4 regions of the Peribacillus sp. NPDC055009 genome follow, and region 3 is predicted to be linked to each of the others. Evidence: riboswitches for the same ligand, from Rfam matches in the RefSeq annotation. Region 3 holds a riboswitch; each other region holds the start of a gene.
The links. A riboswitch is a leader RNA that binds a small molecule or an ion and turns the genes downstream of it on or off. The one in region 3 is predicted to bind cobalamin.

Region 1 (7,447 bases), on a different contig from region 3:
TATTTTTCGCTGCCGTTCTCGGGACTTCTTCACCGCCGTCATATACGAAAACGTTTTTGGGCTTGCCTGCACTTTCGATTTTTGCTGTAGTTTCTTTTAATTCGCGTTGCATCTCTTTGATGACTTCCGCTGCTTTTTCTTCTACATGAAAGATGCGTCCAATATTCTCAATATCTTTATACACATCTTCTATTGTCGGTGTTGACATATTGGAAGACTCTTGGATATATGTATTGATTCCGGCTTCTTTTAGCTCTTGGACGGTTCCTAACGTTTGTTCCGTAAAGGCGCTTTTCCAGCCTGCATATGCAAAATCCGGCTCAGCTTCAAAGAAAACTTCTTTTGATGGGTATTCCTTGGAAAGCACAGGCACTGTTTCATAGGCATCTTTATACTTTGGCAAAATTTCGTCATCCAAATAAGCCGTACCTGCCATTGAATCCTGCAACCCCAATGCAAGCATGATTTCCGTCGCATGCTGGTTTAGCGAAACCGCACGTTTTGGTGCCTCTGCATAGGTGAATTCATGATCCAGATTAGTGATGACCACTTTTTCTTTTCCACCTTTTTCGCTCTGTTTGCCTCCGTCCTTTGAAGCTTCCTCGGAGTTATTGCAAGCGCCCAATATCATCATTGCCAATAAACTGATGCTTAACAAAATCTTTCGGTAAACAGTCATATACTTTCCCCTCATATCCATTGTTTTTTTATATATGTGCTAAAAAGGTGATATGCGTCTTTTGCGTGATGGGGTGTATGCCGATTTCCGTTTCCACCCCGAACACCTTCCTTATCATTTTTGTCGTCAATACAGCTTCTGGTGTTCCGGATGTGATCACTTTGCCATTTTGGATGACATATATATGATCACAATACATGGCTGCCAAGTTTATATCATGCAGAGCCGTCAAGACGGTAACGTCCAGCTTTTTTACAAGGTCCAGCAATTGGAGCTGATGCCTGATGTCTAAATGATTCGTTGGTTCATCCAGGATGATGATATTCGCTTCCTGGGCAAGGGCACGGGCTATGAGGACACGTTGTTTCTCACCACCCGATAAGCTCATGAAACTCCTGTCTTCAAATCCACTCATTTCAACGCGAGCTAATGCTTGATTGACGATTCCTCTATCTTTCTCCGTATCTCCCTGAAATAACCGCTTATGAGGATGCCGTCCCATCCAAACCATCTCTTGTACACTAAAGTCGAAGGTCAGGGATGTTTCCTGACTGACAACCGCCATTTCCCTGGCTGTTTGTTTCTGTGAAAGCCGGTAAAGGTCACGGCCGTCCAGGTGAACAGCTCCCGTATGAGGCTTCAAGATCCGAGAAGCATTTTTTAATAAAGTGGATTTCCCACTCCCATTCGGACCGATCAGCCCAACGAACTGCCCAGTTTTTATTTGCAGTGATATATCCTCAATGATAGGAGTGTCCAGAATTGAATAGGATACTTCTTCAATAGCTAATCTCACTTGCCCCCACCTCCAAATGAATATGAACTTCGCCGCAAAAGCCAAATGAAGAATGGTCCTCCGCAAAGTGCGGTGACAACGCCAATCGGAAGTTCTTGAGGTGCCAGGACCAGCCGGGCACAAACATCTGACCAAATGACGAGGATCATGCCAATCAATATGCTGCATGAAAGAACACGTTTATGGTCTGTCCCGACCAATAGCCGGGCTAAATGCGGTACGACCAGACCGATGAACCCAATCGAACCGCTTACAGCCACAACTGTTCCCGTAACAAGGGATGTAATGATGATCAGAACTTTACGGAAGGCTTCCATATTGACTCCGAGCGTCGCGGCTACTTCTTCGCCCATCAATAAGATATTGAGGGAGCGGGATTGTACGATAAGGAACAAGGAAACCACAAGCACCACAACCGCTGGAATCGGTATGTATTCCCATTTTGCCCCCGCTAAGCTGCCCATCATCCAAAACATCGCTTCACGGATGCCGGAATCTTTTGGTGCAAGAGTGACAATGAAATTAGTGACGGCAGACATGATCATCGAAATGGCTACACCCGCCAATAACAGCCTTGTCGTTTGAATTCTCCCTCCCACTTGAGCCAATAAATACACGGAAAGCATCGCAGCCATGGCCCCCAGGAAGGCACCGAATGATAACGCATATTGACCGAATATAGGAAGCGCCCCAAAAAGAATGACAAGGGTTGCAGCAACAGAAGAACCAGATGAAATGCCCAGAATATACGGATCTGCAAGTGAATTGCGCACCAAGGCCTGGATGACGACACCCACTACGGATAATCCCGCACCTACCACCGCACCGAGCAATACACGGGGCAGGCGGATATCCCAAATGATCCGCTCTTGTGCGATACTCCAATTCACCTCCAGAAAACCACCGATAAAAGGCAGATGCCCTAAGGCGATCTTCCAAACCGTTATTGCTGACATCTTAACTGGCCCAAGGGTAACAGCGAATGTAACTGATAATAAAAGGATGCACAGCAAGAAAAATAGCAGAAAACGAAACCTGCGCTTGGCATTTCTCTCAAAATGAGGTTCTTCAAGCACATCCCCTCTCTCTTTCAATGAACTTCTAATCAATGACTCTTCCAATGATGAAATCCTCCTTCAAAAAAAACACAAAAAAACCCCAATCCTTTTAACAAAGAATGGAGTTACGAGTATAGGCCAAAAAATACGGAAGGACCTAAGTCCGCCTTTTCTTACTCTCGAACACCTCTCCTCTCAGCGAAGGAAAAATTGGTGATGCTCACTAGGTAGGTCTCCTGGCTTCCATATCAACATTTCCTTTCGTCTTCCCTGACTGACGGTCAAGTGACATCCTGAAAGAAAACTCCTTGGTTACAGTGGCGCGACCACTCGGGATTTGCACCCGATTCCCTGTTACCCTTTGTTCACACAAAGGCACCCAGCGGCAAATATATGAACTTCGCAAAATTTTCCAAACAATTAAATACAACGTTAGTATAGTATACTCCCAATCTTTTCACAATTAAAAAAATGGGATGCGGTCTATTATATAGAAGAAAATGGATTTAAAGGTTCTTTCTATAATGGTAGAATGTTAGCTTTTGACCCGTATCCACACTAAACTCCTCATCAATCGAAATCCGTTCAAAACCGTTTTTCACTAAAACCTTTTGGGAAGCGATATTGTCGCTTGTAGTTTTGGCATGTATTTGAGTCACATTCAATTCCGGCGCCAGATTAACCAAAAGCTTTAGAGCTTCATTCGCAAACCCTTTTTGCGTAAACGCTTCACCGATTCTATAACCGACATGAGCCGTACCATTAACGGGGTCGATATCCACAAGATTAATCCTGCCGACGATTATGCCTGAACCATCCTTAATCAAATAACAAGAAGAGATAGCATCTTCTTGTTCTTTTAATAATTCCTTATGCCTGATTCCAAACGATCCAAAGCTATAATAATCATCTCCCCGGCCTGGGACCGTTTGCTCGAAAAACCTTCTATTATTGCATTCAAATGCAAATAACGCTTGTGCATCCCGTTCATTAAGCCTGTCAATGTATATATCCATTATTCTTCCACCCTTTCAAAAAAACGCTCCTAATCTATCATTCAAGAAAACAAAGGGCTTATCCTTCCTGATAAATAGATAGATGAAGATTTGTACCCTGGCTTGATCCAGCTTCCCTTTATTGTTCCCTCAAATCCAGTTCCTGAATAAAGATAAATACATGAATTACTACAAAAGTCAAAAATAAATTATTTTTTTCTGGTAAAAAATCAGCGGATGATGTATCATAGGCTTCAGATATTCATTATTCTCATTTGGTTAATCGGAATTAGGAGGAATATATATGATTGGTTATGTGTTTTTAAATCTTGCCATAATGCTCGTTCTTTTAGGCGTTTTATTTTACATGAATAAGAAGCATATTTCCTTTACAAAAAGGGTCTTTACTGGACTTGGTTTAGGAATTGTATTCGGACTTCTTTTGCAGTATTTCTATGAACCTCAGTCAGATGCGATCGTTAAATCGGTCGATTGGTTTAACATTGTAGGTTCCGGCTATGTCAAGTTCCTGCAAATGATCGTCATGCCGCTTGTCTTCATTTCAATCTTATCCGCATTCACAAGATTGAAACTGACTAGCAATATTGGAAAGATCAGTGTCCTGATCATCGGAATCCTGCTTGGAACGACTGCGATTGCAGCTGCTGTCGGGATCACCTCGGCAACTGTATTCGATTTGGAAGCCGTTCAAATTGAGCAAGGGGAAGCGGAGTTAAGCCGCGGGGATCAAATATCGGAAACATACGGTACGATTCAGGATAAAACGATGCCGCAGCAAATTCTTGAATTGATTCCGTCCAATCCGTTCCTTGATTTAACGGGTGCACGTCCGACATCAACCATTTCCGTTGTAATTTTTGCTGCATTTCTTGGGATTGCCTATTTAGGAGTCAAAAGGAAACAGCCTGAACATGCTGAATTTTTTGCTAAAATAGTAGATACATTGCACAGCATCATCATGCGCGTAGTAACATTGATCCTGCGTTTAACACCTTACGGGATCTTGGCGATCATGACGAAGACGGTAGCTACGAGCGATTTGGATGCCATCCTGAAATTAGGAAAATTCGTAGGTGCCTCTTATGTCGCCCTGATTGTCATGTTCCTTATCCATTTGCTATTGCTGATGCTTGCAGGATTGAATCCAATCGTATATTTGAGAAAAGCTTTCCCAGTATTATCGTTTGCCTTCACTTCAAGAACAAGTGCTGGCGCTCTGCCATTGAACATCCAAACACAGAAACAACTAGGGGTGTCCGAAGGTATTGCCAACTTTGCCGGATCCTTCGGCTTGTCGATCGGTCAAAACGGCTGTGCCGGAATCTATCCGGCCATGTTAGCGGTCATGATCGCTCCAACGGTTGGGATCAACCCGCTAGATCCTTCCTTTATAGCCATGTTGATTGCCATCGTAGCCATTAGTTCTTTCGGGGTTGCAGGTGTAGGCGGAGGCGCAACATTCGCTGCCATCCTTGTATTATCTGCAATGAACCTGCCAATCGCCTTGGCCGGCCTGTTGATTTCCGTCGAGCCATTGATCGATATGGGGAGAACGGCTGTGAATGTCAGCGGAAGCATGACTTCCGGTATTCTGACTAGTAAAATAACGGGCGACCTGGATAAGGAACAGTTCAGTGAAGAATCATCTTTGAAAATCGAAGCTGAAATGTAAAATAAAAAAGCATCGGACTTCCATTGGAGGTTCGATGCTTTTTTACATATGGTTACTTTTTAATTTGCCTCGCTGTGTAATGATTGGCCTGAATAGCCGATAGTGCTTGGAACATATACTGGACAGCTGCATATACCCCGCATGCAAGGAGTATTCCAGCGAGTACATCCAATACAGCATGCTGTTTCGTAAATAGCGTCGAGAGGATGATCAGTGTTCCGAATGCAGTGACACTGGCATACTCCCATTTGTGCTCTTCTTTCCGCTTATGGGCAACGATCATCATGATGAATGTAGTCAGTACATGTATGCTAGGAAGACAGTTGACAGGTTGATCATGACTATAGACGAATCGCATTAAATGGGCAAATATATCGTTACCCACCACTTCCGGACGCGGAACTGTCGTTTGCCAAAGGCAATATACAAGAAAACAGAAAAGTTTCCCCGATATCAAACTGCCTAATCCTACGAAATAGTGCTTTCGGTCAACAAAACAGTAGTAAATCAGCAATCCATAAATATACGGATACCAAAGTAAATAAGGAACGACAAATTCTTTAATAAAGGGAATCTCCCCATCTATTATAGTCGTAACATCGACAGCATGACCTGAAGATTGATTGATGATTGAATAGATGGAACTAGTAATCACCAAAAGTATTAAATAATATAACGGGTGAAAGGATAGTAGGGAATTGTTTTTCATAGCTCGCTCCGACTTTCAATATATTGGTTTTTTTCCAAAGATTATTATACAACATTTTTCACTAAATTAACTCTTTAATTGCTAAAGTTAATGATTCCCATGAACTAGTAAAATGGATATCTCTTACTTTTCATCAGACCATGAATACATAACGAAAGCCATGGCATATACCACGGCTTGAAACGGAAACTTATACGCGGGAAGGCAAAAGTGATCACTCCGCCTTCTCTAGATTTTGTTATGGCGTTTTTTCCATACATACGTTAAGGAAATGAAGATGTAGATGCAAAGTGTAATGATTGTAACGACTATGGATGTCGTGAAAATGATTCCGATCAGGATCGTTATTAAAGCGATGATCGCAGCCCAAGTCGTATACGGGAACCATTTTACCGAATAGGCACTTGTTTTTCCTGACTGTTGTTTACGTGATTTCAAATGGGCGAAAGCAATGATCAACCAGATGAATAATACGGTATATCCAAGCGAACCCATTAAGAAATCGAAGGTCTTGCTTCCAGCAAATAAGGAAATCAGTACACCGCCATATAAAGCGGAAGTACACATTAATATTGCGGGAACAGGTACTTTCTTCTTGGATAAACGGGAAAAGATTTTCGGAACGCGACCATCCACGGCTTGTGTATACAGAACGCGGGATGAACCATACAACCCGGAGTTCATCGATGAAATGATCGCTAATAGAACAACGGCGTTCATGATATGGTCGGCACCAGGAATACCGATCATTTGAAAGACCATTACAAACGGACTTTCCTTCACTCCGTTTACTTCGTTCCAAGGAATTAAGCTAACGATGATGAAAAAAGGAATGATATAGAAAGAAATGATCCTGACCAATGTACTGCGAACGGCCTTTGGAACCACTTTTTCAGGATTTTTCGTTTCAGCTAATGTGACCCCGATGATTTCCGTACCGCCATATGAATAGATTACCACCAGCATCGCAGTGATCAAACCTGTCGATCCATTCGGAAAGAAACCTCCATGCTCGGTCAAGTTAGAAAAACCGACGGCTGTATGATCACCAAAAGTAACGAGCAGCAACAATAATCCAGCCATGATGAACACAATGATGACGGTAATCTTAATTAAAGCAAGCCAGTACTCCGTTTCAGCAAAAACCTTTACCGACAGTAAGTTAACCGCAGTAACTAAAACCGAAACAGCTAATGCCAATATCCAGATTGGATATCCAGGCAGCCAATATTGAATGAAAATTGCCGCAACCACTGATTCGGCCGCGATATTCAATACCCACATTTTCCAATAAATCCAATCCAGGAAATAGGCAGGATACTTTCCTAAAATCGATTGGACCAAATCCCTGAATGTTCGTGCACCGCTATTGCGGACCGCCATTTCAGCTAAACCTTGCATGATGAATAATAGGATGATGCCTCCTATCAAGTACGCTATGATTACGGAAGGACCTGCCATATCAATGGCTGAACTGCTTCCTTTAAATAAACCTGCCCCGATGGCACCTCCTAATG
Region 2 (7,447 bases), on a different contig from region 3:
CCCCTAGCCATAGCATCAGCAGAAATAGAAAAGATGACCGATGCATGATGGTAATCGTTTGTGGTATATGTTTTGCTTCCAATCGAACAAGCGGAACTCCCATCCTCGCACGGTCGGAAACAATTCCTTTGTACATATTCCGGCCACCAAGCTGTATTCCCAAAATGGCAGCAACGCCTGCTTCACACCACCCGCTATTCGGGCTTGGATGTTTTTTTGCGTCATTGAATAATATCTTCCATCTAGCACCAAATCCATGATAGCGGGACTTTGAGCTCAGTAACATCAGGAAACCGGTGAGGCGGCTGGGAATCCAATTCACGATATCATCGAGCTTGGCTGAAGCCCAGCCGAATTGCCCATATTTATCATTTTTGTACCCTACCATGGAATCGCATGTATTAATCGCCCTATACACCATAGCGAGCGGCGCACCGCCGATAGCTGCCCAAAATAATGGCGCTGTAATCCCATCACTGGTATTTTCCGCTACAGTTTCCACGGTGCCCCTGACGATTTCGGGTTCATCAAGATCAGCCGTATCACGGCCAACGATATAGGAAAGCTTTAGCCTCGCTTCAGGAAAATCGCGTTCATTAAGCGGAAGGCAAACATCCATCCCAGCTTGCTTCAAGCCCTTCTGAGCTATCGTAGTAGAAATGACCACAGCTTCCCAAAGGATACCTGCAAGCGGATGGATTAGATAAGCCAAATAGACGGTAAGACCTGTAATCAATAACACCGCCGTTAGGACGATGATCAACATGAAGAGTCCTTTCCGTTTCTTATATGCCCCTTTATTGAATGCCAGATCCAACTTGCTAATCATCGTTCCTATCCATTTGACTGGATGCGGCCAACTTGGCGGATCTCCAATTAATAAATCAAGGAAGAACGCCAGCGTAACCGCAAAAAGATGATGATAAATCATAATTCCTCAATCCGTTTCCGATTATTCGTTAAGGCTTCCACTGTACAATCATATACACCGCGACTGATCAGCTTCCCTAACGGAGTAATGGTGCCTGCATATTGAAGCTTTGCCCCTCTTTGAGCAGCCGCGATTAAAATGCTGTCAGTCGACGTTCCTGTTGCACATGTATTTGTCACCTTATCCAGTACATGCAAATCATGAAGGGCTTTTACTTTTGCCTCGGTAGCAGTAACTATACTGTGGATGAAAGCCTCTTCTGCCAAATGTCCATTTACGAATATCCATGTATTTATCGTTCCCGGAGCGGAACTCCAAGAATGCCGGTCAGCTAAAGAAGCGTCGATGGCATTTCCTACACCAGCCGTCACGATAATGAAAACAGAGAAATCTTCAGCTCTTAAAAGCTTGAAAGCAACCGTATCGAGAAAGACAGCTGTCATCATCCCTACCGTCTCCTGAGGTTCAAAACCATGAGCCTTTAAATACTCGGCCATTTCAACATGATGATCCTCGCAGTCATAGCCATGATGTACGTGCCTATTCACAAAATATTTATGCCAGCCCGTCCCCGAACCAGTCACTCCGGAAGACATCGTTCTAAGCGGGATCGGCGAATCCAATTGAATCATCTCAGGTCCGACTGTCAGATAGGATTCATCAATTTCCAATGGAATAGTATCATGGCCATGCTTTTCCGGAACGATGAACATCTGCGGTTTCGGAAGGGCGGGATGTGGATGTTTTTCGATCGTCGTATGATATACACCCTGAATCCGTTCCTGTTGAAGCACTTCATTCGGCACATCAACAACCTGAATTTTCCCTTTCTCAAGCAACATCAGCCGATCACAATATAACCCAGCCAAATTCAGGTCATGGAAAATTGAAATAACGGTCAAGTTCTGCTCTTTTGCCATTTTCCTCATTAAATCAAGAAGGTCTTTTTGATAGGAAAGATCCAAGTGATTCGTAGGTTCATCCAAAAAAAGGATTTCGGGTTCTTGGGCAAGTGCCTGTGCCAGCAGGACCCGCTGCCTCTCCCCTCCTGATAATCGTTCAAAATGCAGATCCTGAAAATCGGCTACGCCCGTTTGTTCCATAACCCGTTGGACAATCGCTTCATCATCTGCGGACCAACTATGGAACCAACCTGATTGATGGGCATATCGCCCAAGCGAGACCGTCTCTTTTACTGTATAGGAGAAAGCTAATGAGGAATGTTGAGGGAGCACAGCAATGACCTGTGCAAGTTGTTTTGACGAATAATCCTTCAAATCCCTACCTCTTATCCGTACGCTTCCGCCCTTATAATCGAGCACCCCGCTAAGCATACCTAAGAGCGTCGTTTTTCCGCTGCCATTAGGACCAAGAATCCCGAATAATTCTCCTTTATGTACATCAAAAGAGACAGAGTCCAAAACAGCTTTGTTGTCATATCCACCTGTTAACCCTTTAACTTCAAGCATTCGTTTTTACCCTTCTCTCCGTCTCTTTAATAAAATCAGCGCAAATGCAGGTGCCCCGATAAGTGAGGTGATCACCCCGATCGGCAGTTCCGATGGGGCAATGACCGTCCGTGCTACAAAGTCTGCCAAAATTAAAAATCCGCTTCCTATCAGCAATGACAGCGGAAGCAAATGTTTATGATCAGGTCCCCATATCTTTCGGACAAAATGAGGAATGACCAATCCTACAAAGCCAATCGCCCCTGAAACGGCTACCGCTGCCCCTGTCAATGTCGAACCGGCTATCAAGATCCACATTTTCCGCCGCTTAACATTCACACCTAAGTGTTTTGCCCGGTCTTCCCCGAAAGTCATCGCATTCAATTCGCTTGTATTCATGATCAAGATCAACGAACCAATGATAAAAAACGGCAAAATGATTGCAATATAATTCCATCCGCGCATTGAAACGCTTCCCATCAGCCAGCCGATGATTTGTCTTAATTCATCACCCGTCAGCGCAATCATCAATGAAATGAAGGCACTTAAAAACGAACTGAAAATGATTCCCGTTAAAATGATCGTTTCCACTTTCATCGATCGATCCATTTTTTTTGCAAAAGTCAATACGCAGAGCATCGTGAGCACTGAGCATAAAATGCTCAATGCCGGAAGAGTGTATAAACCGATGAACGGCAGTGATATATTCAAGAATATTGTCAATACGGCGCCGACCGATGCTCCTGATGAAATACCTAATGTGTAAGGATCAGCGAGCGGGTTCCGGAGCAGCCCCTGAAATGCCGCACCCGCAATCGCCAGCGATGCCCCGACCAACCCCGCAAGCAACACACGCGGCAAGCGGATGTTCATCACGATATTCGTCAGCATCACATCCGGATCAGCGGAAATCGGCAAATGAAAGATCTCCTTGCCGATTATTTGTAAAAGTACGGGAATCGGTACTGACACCGAACCAAAGGAAATGCCTACCGTCATTGCGAATAACAAAATTAAAAACGCAATCAAATAGGCAAACGTCCATTTAGTTGTTAAATTGGTTCGGATAGACTGATTTGGCAAGTTCCTCTACTCCCTCTATCAAGCGTGGACCGGAACGGGTCACCAAGTCAGAATGGACATCAAAGACTTGGCCATTCTTAACAGCATTTACGTCTTGCCATCCTTTTCGGCCCTTCACTTCATTTGCTGAATCTTTCGTATAATAACCATAAGTTGTAATGATGACATCAGGATTTGCAGCAATCATCGACTCTTCATCAATCTTTGCCCAACCGTCCAAGTCAGCAGCAGCATTATCCGCTGAAATAATAGTAAGCATCTCATTCATGAAAGTATTTTTTCCCGGTGTGTATATTTCCGGTGAAGGCGAAACTTCCACTAAAACGGTCTTCCTATCCTCTTCCTTTACGGATTTGGCCTTTTCCTCGATATCCTTAAGCTTCGTTTTCATATCCGCAACGATTTCGTTTGCCTTGTCATGTTCACCCGTTGCCTGTCCAATCATTTCAATAGACTCATAGACTTGGTCAAAGCTTTGTGCATCATTGACTACGAGGACATCTATTCCAGCATCCTTAAGCTGCTGTAAACCCTCATTCGAATTATGGGCACTTGATGCATGGGCAAGAACAAGGTCAGGCTTCATGGAGACAATCAGCTCCGTGTTCATTTCCATTCCGCCAACTTTTTCAATTTCTTTCGTTTCTTCCGGGTAATTATCATTATCGGAAACACCAATGACCTTTTTACCCAACCCAAGTGCAAAGACCACTTCCGTATTACTTGGTATTAACGAAACGATTTTCTTCGGTTTTTCTTCTATCGTTACTTTTTCCCCAGTTGCATCTTTAATCGTAATCGGGAAAGCTTCGTGTTGAGCATGTTTCGTTTGCTGCTTTTCTTTTCCTTCATCAGTAGCTCCACTGCAGCCGACCATCATGCCTGCAGTAAGCAACATCAACAATATCAGACCAAAAATTTTCTTCATTTTCATTCCCCACAATCTTTTTATTTAATTTCTTTCACCCAATAATCCCGGAAGATGCCCCAAAACAAAAAGCACCTCCCGTTAAACGGAAGGTGCTTGTATGGCAACAATATCATTACGGACTTCTTAGGGTCTGCCACACACCTTCCCATCCGCGTAGGTTACAGGTGTACGAATTTTGGCAGGTCTCCTGGCTCATGGTCATCGTCAACGGCACCTTCCCATATTTCATACAGTGGTACACAGCCGTCAGCTCCCATATACAGTGGCGGGACCGCGCTGGCATTTCACCAGCTTCCCTTTTAAGTCATTACGACACCAAATCGTTCATATGTATATAATTTTCATTGCCTTCATTATACACCATGTAAGAATCGATTATTATATGATTTTTCTGAACAGGTTCGAAATGACCCTTCCACACTCAATGATTTGAAGCATTTTCAATCAACGAAGCAAACCCATCGACTGATAAACCGGGTGAAATCCGAACTCGATGCAAGGCATGCATCCCTTGTTCCCTTGAAGCTCCCCCAGGTTCGGTAGTGACTGCCATCTTGTATCCGGCTTCATCTGACAGCCTGAGAGTCTCTTCGTTATACCGGCCAACCGGGTAGGAAAGCACTGTCGTGTCCTGGTCGAGAATACGGTCGAATAGCTTCTTAGACTGGACCATTTCAGCTTCTTGCTGCTCTGCCGTCATGCGGTTCAGCTCCAAATGGTTGATAGTATGGCTTTCGATCGAAATCCCATTCCTGCTCATCTCCATCATTTGATTTTCAGTCAGGTGATGACCTTTATCAATGGACTTCCCGATCATGAAGACAGTTGCTTTCATATCATTTTCTTTTAATATCGGGAAAGCCTCCGTGAAGTTATCTGTATAGCCATCATCAAAAGTAAGCCAGACACACTTCTCACTTGGCATCCGATTCTCGGTTAAAACGAGGAATGCCTCTTCAGGAGATAATGTATAGTAGCCATTCTCCCGAAGCCAAGCCATCTGTGACCGGAATTCCTCACTTGGAACCCGAAGGCGATTACCTTCAGAAATGCTGTGATACATCAAGATTGGAAGCTGGACGGCGGGCTCGGCCGTTATCCAGTCTCCCGTATCGATCTGGCCCTCCAATTCCTGCCCTGCCCCATTATCCGCCGCTTCGACCACTTCGATGTCATCTTCCGCAATCGGTGCAGCTGTCTTTGTGCCTATACCTTCTAAAATCTCTTGTGAGCATGCAGGTAAAATCAAAATCCCCAGCAATGCAACCATCCTTAACACTCTATATTTCCCCACTATCATTCTCCTAATTTTTTATAGTAAAATAGTACCAGAAAACTAGTGATTAATAAAGTATTCCATTAAATGAAAAAAGGGAAAGACGAGAGCTTAGTGACCTGTTAAGCATTTATGAGGATTTTTTTTCATAAGTATGTGCTATTAGCTTGAAAAGTTTGCCTATAAGAAATATAATAAATAAGTCGTCGACTTTTTTATATGTCCCAGTAGCTCAGCAGGATAGAGCGACAGCCTCCTAAGCTGTAGGTCGTAGGTTCGATTCCTATCTGGGACGCTAACTAAAAACCCTGTTACAATGCGGTTCTTCCGCGTAGTAACAGGGTTTTTTTCTGTGATTTATGGGGCGGTTAAACAAGTTCATAAAAAAAATCCGAGCCCTGTAAAACACAGAACTCAGATTTTTTATATACAGATAACCAATAGACCCAAACAAAACTCCCTTTAGCTATACTTACTTTCTATCTAAGCCTATCTCGTTGATTTTTTCATCAAAAATAGGTCCGAAACTTTCAGAATAAGTATTCGTTAAATGCCTATTGTCCCGGTAAATTATAACATTACCAATAATGGGCTGAAATTTACCGTTCACTTTAAAGTAATCTGTTAAGTCAATTTTATGCAATGATTTATTCTCTTTTTCAAATTGTCTCCAAAAGCTTTCGTCTTTCTGATTATCTACTGAATTCATTTTTTTTGTTGTTTCATCTATTCCATGTGTTTCTAATGATTCCAGTACATTAAAACTATATCTTGGATCATCACGAACCGCTAACACTTCAATACCATATTCATCTTTAACATACTGCAGCTGATCAACCATTTGTTGTTGTATTTTATTATTAGGTGAATCAGAAGCTGTGGCGTGAGAAATGACAAGATCTACATCTGAATCCTTTAGATAATCGAGAACATTATTGACCCAGATACCTTTCAAATCATCATCCGCATAACCTGTTGAAAAACGTGTACCTGAACGAGTCATATTCAATACACGATAATTATCATCTTTTGTTGCTTCTAAAATGGCACCTAACCAATGCTCTGAATGGGAACTGCCGATCAGGGCAATTGTAGCATCGTAATTTTCAGTTTCGCCATATTCCCCAATTTTCAAGTCACTTTCCTTCAACCCTTGGTTACTGCCGTCCAAATGCGATTGTGGTAAATCATCAAAGACTTCAGAATATGATGGAATTGGTTCCTGATCAGGTATATCATCAGGGTTTTTTACAGCTAACGCTCCTGGATAATTTTTATCGTTTATATTATTTTCCAGCCTATTTTTATCTATATATACTCCAATTAAAAGCGATGCAATCAAGAGTACATTCACACTGCCCATTATCCCGAGTCTCTTGAATGAGAATTTGTTGTCCTTTGAGCTTCGGATTGGTTCTTCTATATATCGAGTCATTAAAAAAGAAAGGGCAATTGATGAAATGATAATAAGAGTTCCGACGATGAATCCTGGAGTTTCTTGGACATTATAACGATAGAACTCCAATAATACCCAATGCCACAAGTAGATACCAAAAGCGATTCCACCTAGCTTCACCATTACAGGTGAACCTAAAAAGCGTTTGACACCATATTTTGTATCGCGTGTACCAGACAAAACAATGAATAATGCGCAGGTCATTGGCCATAAGGCAATATAACCCGGAAACATTTCAGATACATTGAAAACTATTCCCGTTAAAATTAAACCGATTAACCCAAGCCACCCTATCACTGTTGCTATATATTTATTTACCTTA
Region 3 (7,447 bases):
GCCAATGATGTACAATATCGGGAACTATGGGCGCTATCCTGTTGATATTTATAATAAGGTCATTCGTTTTGTCCTTACATGGGTGCTGCCATTCGCGTTTGTTGGTGTCTATCCGGCATCTTATTTCCTTAGAAAAGAAGAGTGGTATGCATATGCATTTGCCACACCTGTAATTGGGGTAGCCTTTTTCATGATATCCGTATTCATATGGAATCAGGGAGTGAAGAGGTACCGCGGTGCAGGGAACTGAAAGAAACCCCTTCAACAGCATTCATGTTGAAGGGGTTTTTGTTTATTTGCGTTTATTCTTTCTTTCAATATATCTTGCTTGTGCTTGAACATATAGCTGCTTTTCCACTTCGGTTTCCGGAATGACCTGTGGTACGTTTGTCGGCTTACCGCCTTCATCAATGGCCAGCATCGTTAAAAAAGCACGGGCCGTAAGCTGTTTCTCACCTGTTAATAGGTTTTCGCGCTCCACTTTCACGAATACCTCCATTGATGTGCGATGGGCACAGGTGACATAAGCTTCAAGGTTGATCGCATCCCCCGTCTTGATGGGGGCCAAAAAATCAAAAGAGTCGCTTGAAGCAGTCACAACGGGTTTTCGACAATGGCGCATAGCTGAAATGCAGGCTATTTTATCAACATAGGCCATTACTTTTCCGCCAAAGATGGTATTGTGATGATTTGTATCCGGTGGAAAAACAAGGTCGGTTAAAAAAGTCCGTGACTGCTGTGTTGGGTGGGCAACTTGCTTTTCAATCATTTGCCGGTTGGTTTAGCTAACAGGTTTTCACGGACGATTTTTGCTGCTTCGACCATGTTTTTCAGGGATGCGACGGTTTCCGGGATACCCCTTGTTTTCAGTCCGCAGTCAGGATTGATCCAAAACTGGTCTTTATCCAATACCTTGATCCCACGTTCGATCATATCGACCATTTCTTCCACTGCCGGCACACGCGGGCTGTGAATGTCATACACACCTAGACCAATACCTTTTTCATATGTTTTTTCCTCGAATGCGGAAGCAAGCTCCCCATGACTGCGGGATGTTTCGATGGAAATTACATCGGCGTCGAGGGAGGAGATGACATCCATGAAACTGTTGAAGTCGCAATAGCACATATGCGTATGAATTTGGGTTGTATCCTCCACGCTTGATGTCGATATCAAGAACGAATTCACAGCCCAGTTCAAATATTCGTCGCGATCGCTTTTTTTCAATGGCAGACCTTCTCTAAGTGCAGGCTCATCGACCTGAATCATTTTGATTCCAGCGGATTCCAATGCAATGACTTCTTTTTCCAAAGCGAGTGCCAGCTGATAGCATACATTCTCCCTGGAAATATCATCACGGACAAATGACCAGTTCAAAATCGTAACAGGACCTGTAAGCATTCCCTTTACCGTCTTCTTCGTCAGTGATTGTGCGTATACACTTTTCCTGACTGTCATCGGTTCGATGAAATGGATGTCGCCGTAGATGACTGGCGGTTTCACACAGCGGGATCCATAGGATTGTACCCACCCCTTTTCTAAAAAGACGAATCCACCTAACTTATGGCCGAAGTATTCAACCATATCCGTTCGTTCGAATTCCCCATGAACAAGGACATCCAAACCGATTTCTTCTTGGATTTCGATCCACCTGCCGATTTCTTCGTTAACGAATGTTTCATATTGCGAAGCGGTCCATTCTCCTCTTTTGAATTTCCCGCGTGCTTGTTTAACATCAAATGTCTGCGGAAAGCTGCCGATCGTAGTCGAAGGAAGAAAAGGCAATTTGAAAAATGCCTGTTGTTTTTGGTAACGCTCTTTAAATGGAAGCTGACGGCCGGCGGTCCTGGTTTTAACCTTTTCGACATTGGATTTTACAGTTCCGTGATTCCGGGCATTTGAACTTGCTAACGTTTGAAGCGTGAATTTATTTGCATCGACTTTCTCGGCGATTGCTTCAAAGCCTTGATTATTCCCTTTGACCAAGAGTGTGATTTCCTCGAGTTTCTCATCAGCGAAAGCAAGGGCCTCTTTCACTTCGTTTGATAGGGCGGTTTCATTACGAACGGTCACCGGGACATGAAGCAAGGAACAAGAGGGCTGAAGCCAGATTCGGTCTTCGGCTACCATTGTCTTAAGAGTCTCGATCAATTGGATTTTTTTCGATAAATCAGAAAGCCAAATGTTTTTTCCGTCAATCAAACCTGCAGCAAGCACTTTGTCCTTCGGAAAGCCGAATGCTTCCAGGTTGCTTAGATTCCTCCCTTTGTCATGTACAAAATCAAGACCGATTCCTTGGACTTGTAATTCGATGACTTCCTGGTAATGTTCCACGGCATCAAAGTATGTTTGTAGCATGATGTTCAGGTTTGGTGCTGCTTCATTCAGTTTTTCATAGAGGTAAGTAACAGTTTGCATATCTTCTTTGGAAATCGATGAAACAAGTGAAGGTTCGTCCATTTGAACCCACTTCACGCCTTCTTGCTCCAACTCCCGGAGGATTTGCGTGTATAGGGGAAGCAGGCTCAGGATGATGCCAGGGATATCTTGTTTTTTGAAGCCTTTGGAAAGGGAGATGAAAGTATAAGGACCGATCAACACGGGCTTTGTTTCAATTCCTAGCTTTTCCTTGGCTTCCCGATATGCTGCAAGTGGTTTATTTTCCGTTAACGTCAGCTGTGGCACCTTTAATTCAGGGACAATATAGTGATAGTTCGTATTGAACCATTTCGTCATTTCGGAAGCGACTTCATCATTGTTTCCGCGAGCCATTGAATAATAAACGGAAAGGGGAACGCTTCCGCTTTCATAGGCTGAATAACGTTCAGGAACAAGACCGAACATTACGGACATATCGAGCATTTGATCATAGAAAGTGAAGTCGTTGACAGGAATGATATCAATGCCTCGTTTCTTCTGTTTTTGTAAGTTGCCTAAACGGATGGCTTTTAGTTGTGCCGTAAATTCTGCTTCATCGATTTTACCGGACCAGTAAGCTTCCAATGTACGTTTCCATTCACGATCTTCCCCGATTCGAGGGTAACCCAAACTACTGCTTTTCAATATTCCCATCCTCCTATATTCATTTAATTGAGCAATAAAAAAAGCATTCCTAACCGTCAAAAGAGATGGTTAGAAATGCTTAAAATAAAGAGGCATGCAAAATGCCCCTTACAATTATAAGGTCCCTAACACCTCCCTATCTCCCGTAGGTTAAAACAGTGTTGTCGAAATAGGCAGGTCTCCTGACTTAGGGATTAACATTAGCGGCGGGCCTTCCCGATCCGTTGATCAGTGGCATATTGGATGGCGCTAACACTCCCATTACAGTGGCGGGACCGTCCCGGAATTACACCGGACTTCCCTTTTAATCCTAATTAAAAACTAGGAACCTATTTCCACATATGAAATTTGACAAAACCTGCCTTGATAACTGTTTGCAGGTTAAAAATTTATAAAATAAAAACTATTATAAAAATTTAGACAATCTTAACATATCCGACCAAAAGGGTCAACATGGAAAAACGATTCAGGAAAAGTATCCGGTTATAAGGTGTGTGGGTGATAAGGATGAGGTCTGTTCCTAAAAAAGAATATATTGTTTGGACAGGGAGTATGTATAGAGGAAGTGGCGTTTTGAAATGGGGCGTGGGGGATGACTTTCTACATCTTGATTGCAGGAATCATTTTTTGCATGGTGATGAGCATTCGTACGTTATTTCTTGTCGAGTCGGGAGGAAAGAAGTTTTCTCTGGAGGATATGCTGTGGCTTGGCAATTTATATGCGACGATATTAGTTGGATTTGCACTGATTTATTTATTATACGAACTTCAGAATCATTCGGTGATTCTTGATATGGGCAATCGATTGGATGGCACTTTCTATGAACAGTTGAAGACTTCTTTTTATTTTAGTGCGATGACGATGTTTTCTGTAGGGTATGGAGATATAGCCCCGATTGGAATGGGCAGGATGATAGCTACGATTCAGGCTTTCATCGGTTATACACTGCCGGCAGCGTTCGTGATCCGGACGGTGATCGATTTGGAGCACAAAGATAGGAAGGATAAATGAAAGTTGTGTTTCTTTCGATTATTGGGTACTCTTACCATAATGAAAGAAATGGAGGGTTCAATATGACTGTTAAAATTGGAGAAAAAGCACCTGATTTCAAGCTCCCTGCAAACAATGGTGAAATGGTGTCCCTATCGGATTTTAAGGGGAAATATATTGTTTTATATTTTTATCCAAAAGACATGACGCCAGGTTGCACGACGGAGGCCTGTGATTTCCGGGACCATAATGAGCAATTTGAGGAATTGAACGCGGTCATCATTGGAATCAGCCCAGACCCAGCTGCACGTCATGAAAAATTCATCGAAAAACATGGATTGCCTTTTCTGCTGCTGGCTGATGAAAATCATGAAGCGGCTGAATCATTTGATGTGTGGCAATTGAAAAAGAACTTCGGCAAGGAGTATATGGGCATTGAACGTTCAACTTTCCTGATTGATAAGGCTGGTATGGTAGTCAAAGAATGGCGTAAAGTAAAGGTCAAAGGCCATGTCGAAGAAGCTCTTCAAACTCTTCGCGACCTCGAAAAATAAGGGACAGGCAGATGAAGGATGAGCGAATAACGAAGCTTGCAGCCAGGCTGATTCATCATTCGATACAATTACAGCCAAAAGAGAGAATCCTCATACGGGGGAATATCAATACGAAACCATTATTGAAAGAGCTGATTGATGAAATATACAGAGTGGGTGCTTATCCATATGTAGAACTCGAAGACGATGAAATAAGCCGCCACCTGTTACAAGGGAATGTAAAGGAACAACTTGACACCTCTTCGCAATGGGCCTTGAAGAAATATAAGGATATCGATGCGGTAATCATCATCACCGGGGAAGAAAACGATGTGGAAATGACCGATGTTCCCATCGAGAGGCACCGTCTTCAGGGGGAGGCTATGAATTCCCCCACTCTTTTCTATGTAAACAACCGACGTTGGGTCTTGCTTAATTATCCCACCAACGCATCAGCGCAAAAAGCCGGCATGACCTTCGACAGGTACGAAGATTTTCTTTTGAATGTATGCAACATGGATTACGGGAAAATGGAGACGGCCTTGAAACCTTTAAAACAATTGATGGAACGAACTGACATAGTCAGGATCGTTTCGCCAGGAACAGATTTGACCTTTTCCATCAAAGGTATGCCGGCCGTCATATGTGCCGGAAAAAAGAATTTACCTGATGGGGAAGTGTTTACGGCACCCATAAAAGATAGTCTCAATGGTAGGATATCCTTCAACACACCAACAACCTATGAAGGATTCACCTTTAGTGACATAGAATTAAACTTGGAAAAGGGAAAAATCATTAAAGCTACTTCCAATCGTGACTCTGAAATGAACCAAATTCTGAATATTGATGAAGGGTCCCGGTTTATCGGGGAGTTCGCAATTGGGATCAATCCATACATATTGGAACCTATGGACGATATCTTGTTCGATGAGAAAATAAGCGGAAGTCTGCACTTGGCTCTTGGACTTGCCTATGAAGAAGCGGATAATGGAAACCGATCATCGATTCATTGGGATATGGTGTTGATCCAGCGTCCCGAATATGGGGGTGGTGACATCTTCTTTGACGACGTCCTGATAAGAAGGGATGGCGTTTTCATTTTGCCGGAATTAGATGCATTAAACCCAAATTCCTTAAAATAAAGCCTTTTTTAATAAGGCTAAGGCTTTTGTCCAACTCAAAAAGGGGACACCTGAATATGCTTTATTAAGGGAATACCTCCTCAGAGAAAGTTGCGCGGGACACATAGAGCCCGTGTTTTTTTATGTTAATTAAAGGGAGAGATAAACATGTTAATACTTTCAACTGTCATTCCGAATGAAGGCATCCAAAAGAAGATGACGGAAGCTTTTCCTGACTTGAGCTTCATTTATCAAAAAGGATGGACGGATGGGCCGCTTCGTGAAGCTGAAATCTTAATTACATATGGTGAAGACTTAACTGAAGAAATCATTGGGAAAGCCACGAACTTGAAATGGATCATGGTCATGAGTGCAGGGATGGAATTAATGCCATTTAAAGCCATAGAGGAAAGGGGCATTCTGGTGACGAATGCTAGAGGCATTCATAAAATACCGATGGCAGAGTATACGATAGGGATGCTTTTGCAATATGAAAAGAAATTGAAACTGCTTATGAAGAATGAAAAGGAAGAACTGTGGGATAGAAAGATTGAAGTAGGGGAATTGAACGGCAAGACGATGCTCGTTATTGGCGTGGGTGCAATCGGAGGGGAAGTGGCTCGTCTTGGGAAAGCTTTTCGGATGAAGACGATAGGAGTGAACCGGAGCGGGAAGCCAGTGGAATCCATCGATCACCTTTATGCCCTGGATAATTTATTGGAAGCCATACCGGGAGCCGATTATATCGTATCCGTCCTGCCAAGTACGGATGAAACGAAGGGCCTTCTGCAAAAAGAACACTTTGAAGCAATGAAAGAAACTGCAGTATTCGTGAATATTGGCCGCGGTGACCTGATTAACGATGAAATGTTGATCGAAGCACTGGATGCTGGGGAATTATCTCATGCCATCTTGGATGTATTTGATCCGGAACCTTTAGGAAAAGGGCATCCGTTTTGGAGGATGGAGAATGTTACAGTCACTCCGCATCTTTCAAGTAAAAGCGGAGAATATTTACCAAGAACCTTTGCCATATTCGAAAAAAATATGCGTGAATACCTGAAAGCTGGAAAAGACTTCACCAATGTAATCGACTTATCCAGGGGATACTAAACTCAATGCAAAAATGGGAAAGATTCAATGTGCTGATGAATAAACTAAAAAAGAATGGTTAAGCCATTGAATTATTGACAAATTCAACGCATAAAAGGTACACTATTTATAAACATTATAATTTAAGAATGCATACTTAATGAGAAAAAGAGGTGGATGACGGTGTCTGAAGTTCAGTTAAAAGAAGCGTTGGATTCCTTAAAAGATACCGGTGTAAGAATAACTCCTCAACGCCATGCGATACTTGAGTATTTGATAAGCTCCATGTCCCACCCTACCGCTGATGATATATATAAAGCGCTGGAAGGCAAGTTTCCGAATATGAGTGTGGCAACGGTTTATAACAACCTGCGTGTGTTCCGTGAGGTAGGTTTGGTGAAAGAACTTACGTATGGTGATTCTTCGGCAAGGTTTGATTTTGTGACGACGAATCATTATCATGTAATTTGCCAAACTTGCGGGAAAATTGTGGATTTCGATTATCCTGCATTGGATGAAGTCGAGCATTTCGCAGCACAAGTCACCGGTTTCAATGTTAGTCACCATCGGATGGAAATCTACGGCGACTGTACGGATTGTGCGAAAAAAGAATCGCATTAAAAAAAGTTCCTCCACTTGGTTGGAAC
Region 4 (7,447 bases), on a different contig from region 3:
CCAGCATTGATAATGGTTAGCCCCTTAACAATGGTATGGGGTTCCTTACTTTTTAACCCTCACCACTTCCTTGTATAAAAAAAGGAATATATAGTTCCGGTAAAAAACACTCAATTACCTCATGCCCAATTATACTGACACAGTTAAAGCACTATCATTTTTCATTATATGAATAGTAAATGTACGGTCGGCCTATAACTGGCTCGATTGATAAATCATCATGTGGTTTATAAGAAATCATTAGATTCTACCGCGTTTCACTACCTTCTAAAGCCCATGTCTGGACTGTCATGAACCGGTTCCAATCGTTGGGGCAAAGCGTGTAGGAGCCCATTACGTCAAAAATGGCCAAGCCATTTTTTCGGAAATCCATTTCGATTGACATTATTACTTGCATGCCCTGTATGCAAACATACTAAATGATCCAGCTTTCTAGTGGTACGGCCTACCTCCATATATAATCGGCTGTTATAAGATAATGATATATCCCTCCCAATACGAAGGTACGAGTTTATTTGCCCCTCAACCGGTAATCTTCATATCATCCCTTTTAGTCATTCATTTTTTCGAGACCCTACCGAAGGTCAATAGACAGTTTTCCGATTCATCCTATAGATGAATCGAGGCTTCTTCAGCCTTGGTTCCCTTACAAGATGGCTCAAGCACCTTTTGTATCAATTCTTCCCGCTTTAGGCATTTTACCTTCATTCAATTAGAAATGAATAACCCTCGATTTGTCGTTTAATTATCCGTATAGATAGAAAGAAGGACTCATGCTATAATTTAGTGCGTTAAAAATGAAATTAACACACACATATATAAAAAAGAAAGAAGGAGTGTTTCTTTGAATACATCTGCATACAAACAGGAATGGTTCGGCAACGTTAGAGGAGATGTCCTATCGGGAATTGTCGTTGCCCTGGCATTGATTCCGGAGGCGATTGCCTTTTCGATCATTGCTGGCGTTGACCCAATGGTTGGTCTATATGCCTCATTCTGCATTGCCATTGTCATCTCTTTCGTCGGCGGGAGGCCGGGAATGATATCGGCTGCCACTGGCGCAATGGCACTCGTCATGGTCGACCTTGTTAAAGATCATGGCTTGAACTATTTACTTGCTGCAACAATATTGACTGGTTTGCTGCAAATTTTACTAGGGGTCTTAAAAATCGGGAAATTAATGAAGTTTATCCCGAAACCGGTCATGACTGGTTTTGTGAATTCTTTAGCCATCTTGATTTTCACGGCACAGCTTACCCATTTCGTGGGCGAAACGTGGATTATGTATGTCATGACAGCCGTTTCATTAGCAATCATTTATCTTTTTCCGCTGGTCACGAAAGTCATACCTTCACCACTTGTCGCCATCATATTCATGACGGTCGTTGCAGTTACCACAGGGGCTACGGTGCGGACAGTTGGGGATATGGGGCAATTGACCGAAGCGCTCCCGATGTTCATGCTTCCAGACATCCCTTTGACCTTCGAAACTTTGGCGATCATTTTCCCTTATTCCATTGCCCTTGCGTTTGTTGGGCTGCTTGAATCGTTATTGACAGCTCAAATTGTCGATGAGATGACTGACACGGATAGTAATAAAAATAGGGAAGCCAAAGGCCAGGGGATTTCGAATATAATCGCCGGATGTTTTGGAGGCATGGCAGGATGTGCGATGATTGGCCAATCCGGTATCAACATTAAATCAGGTGGAAGGGGCCGGCTCTCGACATTTGTAGCGGGAGCATTCCTTATGATATTAATCGTGGTATTGAATGATGTCCTTATTAAAATACCGATGGCTGCACTTGTCGCGGTCATGATCATGGTTTCAATCGGGACATTTGACTGGTCTTCCCTAAAGAGGCTCACTAAAACTCCTAAGTCGGATGCAGCCGTGATGATCGTGACGGTCCTTATTGTTCTTTATACACATGACTTATCAAAAGGCGTATTTGCCGGAGTGCTTTTGAGCATGATTTTCTTCTCGGCTAAAATTTCTAAAGTGGCAGCAGAGAAAACGGAAGATATCCAGGCTAAGAAAATCACTTATCGTATCAGCGGACAAATATTTTTTGCTTCTGTCCAGGACTTTGTTTCGAAGTTTGACTTCAAGGAAAAAGCCGATGCAATCGTCATCGACTTCTCCCATTCCAAGATCTGGGATGCTTCAGCAGTCGGTGCTGTTGATACGGTTATCCTTAAATATCAGCTTCTGGGAATACCTGTCCAAGTCCAAGGGCTCGATGAAGAAAGTTCGTCATTGCTTGAAAAACTCGCCACCTCAGAAAGTAAAATATCTTGAAGAAGTAACATTCTGCTGAATAGAAACTTTTCAAACCGACAAAATAGATAACATGAATCAATTCCTTTTGAAAGGAGCGAAAAGCATGACACCCGAGCAGGATTATACAGCAGCAAATCTGTCACCGGTTTTATTGAATGAACTGAAAAGCTTTGAAAGCAAACTAGGCGAGGAAGCCAATAAAGAATTGATTGTCATCGCCTATGAAAAAGAAAAGGAAGCCTTGAATTAAGAAAAAAGACTCAAACATCCTTAATGGATGGTTGAGTCTTTTTTTGCATGTACAATAAATGGATGCCCAAATAATGAGCATCCCTTTTCCTTTATTACTTGCTGAATACGTCCGTTAAGACCGGAACGATTTGTTTTTTACGCGATACAACGCCTTCTAAGACGGCGATGTTGTTGTTTAATGAAACGTCGTATGCTTTTTCCACTGCATAAGCCGCTTTACCAAGAGCCAAGGCAACAGAATCATTAGTCAAGATATCCGTTACGACGAATAGGAATAAGTCCAATTCCTTGACAGCGATTACCGCTTCAATCGCCGCTTCCAATTCAGCTTGCTTAGCAAGGACTTCGTTTGGATCCACAGCATTTACTTGTGCAATCTCCACTTTAGCCAATCCCATGGAAAATTCCTTTGCATCAAGTGTGATGAGCTGGGCGATCGTTTTGTCGCTCAAGTCAGCTCCCGCCTTCAACATTTCCAAGCCATATGTTTCAGCGTCGACTCCCGCAATGGCAGCCAATTCCATAGCTGCTGCAACGTCTTGCTCCGTGCATGTAGGTGATTTGAACAATAAAGAATCGGAAATGATGGCAGACAGCATAAGACCTGCGATTGCTTTAGGAACTTCAATGCCGTTTTCTTTATAAATTTTATTTAAAATGGTTGCCGTACAGCCAACTGGTTCCGCACGGTAATATAAAGGATCGCTCGTTTCGAAGTTAGCGATACGGTGGTGGTCGATAACTTCCAACACACGGACTTGGTCAATATCTTCAGCACTTTGCTGGCGTTCGTTATGATCGACCAAGATTACGCCATCAGCTTCCCCTGCAACTTTTTCCACAAGACGGGGAGCATCGAATTTGAATTGGTCCAATGCATATTGAGTTTCACCATTCACTTCACCCAGACGAACTGGTTCAGCGTTGATACCTAACTGCTTTTTCAGATCTGCATAAGCGATTGCTGAACAGATTGTGTCTGTATCCGGGTTTTTATGTCCAAAAACTAATACTTTTTCCAAGATTTTATCCCCTTTTTCATAAATATTTTTCCGCGAATCCCCTCACCGCAATAAGGGAGAGCCACCTTTACTAGACACTTTATTTTAACACAAAATCCCGTAAAATCAGCGCTTGAATTATCCATTCCCCAATAAAATCTTTCATTCCTTCACCCTCTGCCATCACTTTGTCAATAGATAAGGGTTGGTTTTTTTCAAATATATTAGTTGAATTATCATCGTATATGGCTTACGATAATATAAGCAGAAATACTAGATATTGATTACATAATCTATACCAATAACTATATATAGAATTTTTATAATCCAAGGTGCCAGTGATGGCTGAAAAGGGAATCCGGTGTAAACCCGGAACTGTCCCCGCAACTGTAAATGTGACGAAATGAGAAACCCACTGTATAGCTCTCTATACGGGAAGGACTCAAAGTAGGATGATCATGAGTCAGGAGACCTGCCTTGAATTTTTGACGTTTCTTATTCTTCGGGGATTGAGATGATGAAACGATAGTATAACGGCTATTTTTTCATGGCTCTTTTATTCTATCGTTTGATCCGCTCAATTCTTTGGGCGGTTTTTTTATTTTAGCGGAAGTTAACAAGGAGGATTATTAATGACTCAAACATATAACTCTACCATAAGTGAAAATGAAACAGAAAAGAAATCCATCCAGCTTGAGATGTTATCGAAGGAATTCGAAGGCCGTCTCGATATGGAAAAGTTCAAAAAGCGTTTTACAAAATGGCTTGATCGCAAAAGTGACTCAACCGAAGAACAGGCATCAAAAAAACTGATTCAGCTCGCTCTTGAGGGTGTGGATATCGATGCTCCGGATTGGACATTCGTTGCTGCAGCAGAACTGTTGAATACAATGTATAGGGATGCACAAGCCAATCGAGGTTATGCAGGCAAGAGTTATGGCCCATTCTATGAGCTGATCACAGAACTCTCCCAGCTTTCGGAAGGTCAGCGTTATCCAATTTACAAGCCAGAACTGCTATCTTCATATACAAAAGCGGAAATTGAGGAATTGGGCTCGGTGATCGACCCGGAAAAAGATAAATTATTCTCATACATAGGCATCTACTTATTGAACGACCGCTATCTGGCCCGCCCAAAAAAGGACAAGGTCTACGAACTGCCGCAAGAACGTTTCATGATCATCGCGATGGAAATCATGCGAATGGAAAAAACGGAGCACCGCCTGCAACTTATAAAAGAAGCATACTGGGCCATGTCCAACCTTTATATGACCGTTGCGACTCCTACACTCTCCAATGCTGGGAAAACACATGGACAGTTAAGCTCTTGCTTTATCGACGCGATTGAAGATTCCATTGATGGCATCTATCTATCAAACTACGATGCAGCAAAAGTATCTAAATTCGGCGGCGGTGTCGGCCTTTACGTTGGTAAGGTTCGCTCGCTTGGTTCTGATATCCGGGGTTTCTCTGGAAATAGTTCCGGCACGACTCCCTGGATTCGACTATTCAACCAGACAGCTGTAAGTGTCGATCAATTGGGGCAACGTAAAGGTGCCATCGCGATTTACTTGGATGCCTGGCATAAAGATATCATGAGCTTCCTCGATTTGAAGACACAAAACGGGGATGACAGATTAAAAGCCCATGATATATTTACAGGCGTTTGCATACCGGATTTATTCATGGAGGCTGTACGCGACAGAAAAGAATGGTATCTTTTCGATCCGCATACCGTTAAGCAAACCCTTGGATTTTCACTTGAAGATCTTTATGACGAGAAGAAAGGCGAAGGAAGCTTCAGGAAACATTATGCACTTGCTGTCGAGGCCGCAGAAAATGGCACGCTTCCAAACTACAGCTTTGAAAAAATCAATGCGATGGACATCATGAAAAGCATCATGATTTCTCAATTAGAAGAAGGCGTACCGTATATGTTCTACCGCGATGAAGTGAATCGGAAGAATCCCAATAAACATAAAGGTATGATTTATTGTTCCAACCTTTGTACGGAGATTGCCCAAAACCTAAGCCCTTCGACGATCACGGATGAATATGAAACAGAAGATGGAGATGTTGTTGTGGTTCGTAAAAGCGGCGATTTCGTTGTCTGCAACCTTTCATCCATTAACTTGCCACGGGCGGTGGGCAGCGATGTTTTGGAAAGATTGATTCCCATTCAGATCCGTATGCTGGACAATGTCATTGATGTGAATAATCTTCCTGTCAAACAAGCATCCATCTCGAACAAACGTTACCGGGCAATTGGTTTAGGAACGTTTGGATGGCATCATTTACTTGCCACACAGAATATTTATTGGGAATCCGATGAGGCTGTTCAATATGCCGATGCTTTATACGAAAAGATCGCTTACTTAACAATCAAGGCATCCAACGAATTGGCCAAGGAAAAAGGATCATACCCATATTTTGAAGGATCTGATTGGCATACAGGGGACTATTTCGAACTGCGTGACTATACAGATCAAAAATGGATGGATTTAAAAGCAGACGTACAGGAACACGGAACCCGTAATGGATATTTAATGGCGATTGCCCCCAATTCATCGACAGCCAAAATCGGTAATTCCACGGATGGCATCGACCCTTTGTATGAAATTGAATTTTACGAAGAAAAGAAAAACTTCAAATTCAAGGTGACCGCACCAGGCTTGACGCCAAATACGTATGAATATTATAAAAAGACGCGATTCAATTTGGACCAACTGGAAAGCATCAGGCAAAATGCAGCTCGACAACGCCATATTGACCAAGCAATCAGCTTTAATCTGTATGTACACAATACAATCAAAGCGAAGGTCCTGTTGGATATACATTTAACGGCATGGGAAAGCGGGTTGAAATCAACGTATTATGTTCGTTCGACTTCTTCCGAATATGACAATGCCTGCGAAAGCTGTTCAAGTTAACGACAATCATGACCCAGTAATCTATTCTTAAAGGAGTTTTCACGAATGACCAATCATATCAAAAAAATTCGTATGCTCGAACCGACGCATCCAACCAAGGCAACCGGTGTTTTCAAAGGAGAAGCTTCAGGCTTCCTCCTTTGGAACGATATTCAGTATGAAAAATTCTATGATACCTATACACAGCTCATCAATAACTTTTGGAAGCCTTCGAGCGTGAACATGATTCAGGATAAAAAGCAGTGGGGCGAATTGGATGAAGATATCCAGGATGCATTTCTCGATATCCTTACGATGATTGCTGGAATGGACAGTCTTCAAACGCCCACATTAGTAGAAATCCTTCGGTACATCAAAGATCCGGCGGCAAAAGCTATCCTGGCCAACATGGCCCAGCAGGAATCGATCCATAATGAATCTTATTCCTATATCCTTGCTTCCTTGATTCCGGTAGGCAAGCAAAAACAGCTTTTCGACCGCATCAAAGAACATCCTGAAGTGATTAAGCGTAACCAACCGATCGTTGATGCTTATCAAACGTTCGTGGACGATCCCAGCCCACAGCATTTATTCGAGGCACTGATCCATTCAACGAACCTTGAAGGAATTTATTTCTATCTGGCTTTCGCCTTTTATTATAATTTAGGACGGCAAAATCTAATGACCGGATCGGCTACGATGATATCCTATATTCATCGCGATGAAATGGTACATTTCGATTTCATTGGAATGCTCATTCAAATCTTGATGTATGAATATCCTGAGTTAAATAATGAAGAAAACACGAAGTTCATCTATACAACGATTGAAAAAGCAGTCGAACTCGAAAAGGAATGGTCTGAATATATGCTCGAAGATATCCAAACCAAAGCCGATCTTGATTTGGAAGAATTCAATGAGTACATCGAATATATCGCCAACAAACGGTTACGTATGCTAGGCCTTGAAAATTTGTATAAAGAGTATGGCGAGAACCCGAT

Region 1: linked by a shared signal. The riboswitch ahead of ACWF5P_RS01445 (iron chelate uptake ABC transporter family permease subunit) and the one ahead of metE (5-methyltetrahydropteroyltriglutamate--homocysteine S-methyltransferase) in region 3 are both predicted to bind cobalamin.
Region 2: linked by a shared signal. The riboswitch ahead of ACWF5P_RS06135 (helical backbone metal receptor) and the one ahead of metE (5-methyltetrahydropteroyltriglutamate--homocysteine S-methyltransferase) in region 3 are both predicted to bind cobalamin.
Region 4: linked by a shared signal. The riboswitch ahead of ACWF5P_RS07300 (ribonucleoside-diphosphate reductase subunit alpha) and the one ahead of metE (5-methyltetrahydropteroyltriglutamate--homocysteine S-methyltransferase) in region 3 are both predicted to bind cobalamin.

What each region holds. Positions count from the first base shown of each region.
Region 1 covers NZ_JBSGVZ010000001.1:279,633-287,079, reverse strand. The annotation lists gene ACWF5P_RS01455 (ABC transporter substrate-binding protein) at 1-679, opposite strand, end outside; gene ACWF5P_RS01450 (heme ABC transporter ATP-binding protein) at 708-1,475, opposite strand; gene ACWF5P_RS01445 (iron chelate uptake ABC transporter family permease subunit) at 1,472-2,551, opposite strand; cobalamin riboswitch at 2,743-2,931, opposite strand; gene ACWF5P_RS01440 (GNAT family N-acetyltransferase) at 3,040-3,549, opposite strand; gene ACWF5P_RS01435 (cation:dicarboxylate symporter family transporter) at 3,833-5,221, shown strand; gene ACWF5P_RS01430 (phosphatase PAP2 family protein) at 5,274-5,930, opposite strand; gene ACWF5P_RS01425 (amino acid permease) at 6,159-7,447, opposite strand, start outside.
Region 2 covers NZ_JBSGVZ010000002.1:475,059-482,505, forward strand. The annotation lists gene cbiB (adenosylcobinamide-phosphate synthase CbiB) at 1-931, opposite strand, end outside; gene ACWF5P_RS06125 (heme ABC transporter ATP-binding protein) at 928-2,400, opposite strand; gene ACWF5P_RS06130 (FecCD family ABC transporter permease) at 2,407-3,462, opposite strand; gene ACWF5P_RS06135 (helical backbone metal receptor) at 3,425-4,396, opposite strand; cobalamin riboswitch at 4,554-4,728, opposite strand; gene ACWF5P_RS06140 (polysaccharide deacetylase family protein) at 4,815-5,663, opposite strand; tRNA gene ACWF5P_RS06145 (tRNA-Arg) at 5,891-5,964, shown strand; partial or broken gene ACWF5P_RS06150 (acyltransferase family protein) at 6,142-7,447, opposite strand, start outside.
Region 3 covers NZ_JBSGVZ010000036.1:11,238-18,684, forward strand. The annotation lists gene ACWF5P_RS26675 (ABC transporter permease) at 1-250, shown strand, start outside; gene ACWF5P_RS26680 (hotdog domain-containing protein) at 293-769, opposite strand; gene metE (5-methyltetrahydropteroyltriglutamate--homocysteine S-methyltransferase) at 766-3,072, opposite strand; cobalamin riboswitch at 3,219-3,411, opposite strand; gene ACWF5P_RS26690 (potassium channel family protein) at 3,656-4,075, shown strand; gene bcp (thioredoxin-dependent thiol peroxidase) at 4,138-4,608, shown strand; gene ACWF5P_RS26700 (aminopeptidase) at 4,620-5,729, shown strand; gene ACWF5P_RS26705 (D-2-hydroxyacid dehydrogenase) at 5,877-6,821, shown strand; gene perR (peroxide-responsive transcriptional repressor PerR) at 6,978-7,421, shown strand.
Region 4 covers NZ_JBSGVZ010000003.1:223,278-230,724, forward strand. The annotation lists gene ACWF5P_RS07285 (SulP family inorganic anion transporter) at 845-2,302, shown strand; gene ACWF5P_RS07290 (hypothetical protein) at 2,388-2,534, shown strand; gene ACWF5P_RS07295 (manganese-dependent inorganic pyrophosphatase) at 2,629-3,558, opposite strand; cobalamin riboswitch at 3,851-4,031, shown strand; gene ACWF5P_RS07300 (ribonucleoside-diphosphate reductase subunit alpha) at 4,170-6,467, shown strand; gene ACWF5P_RS07305 (ribonucleotide-diphosphate reductase subunit beta) at 6,513-7,447, shown strand, end outside.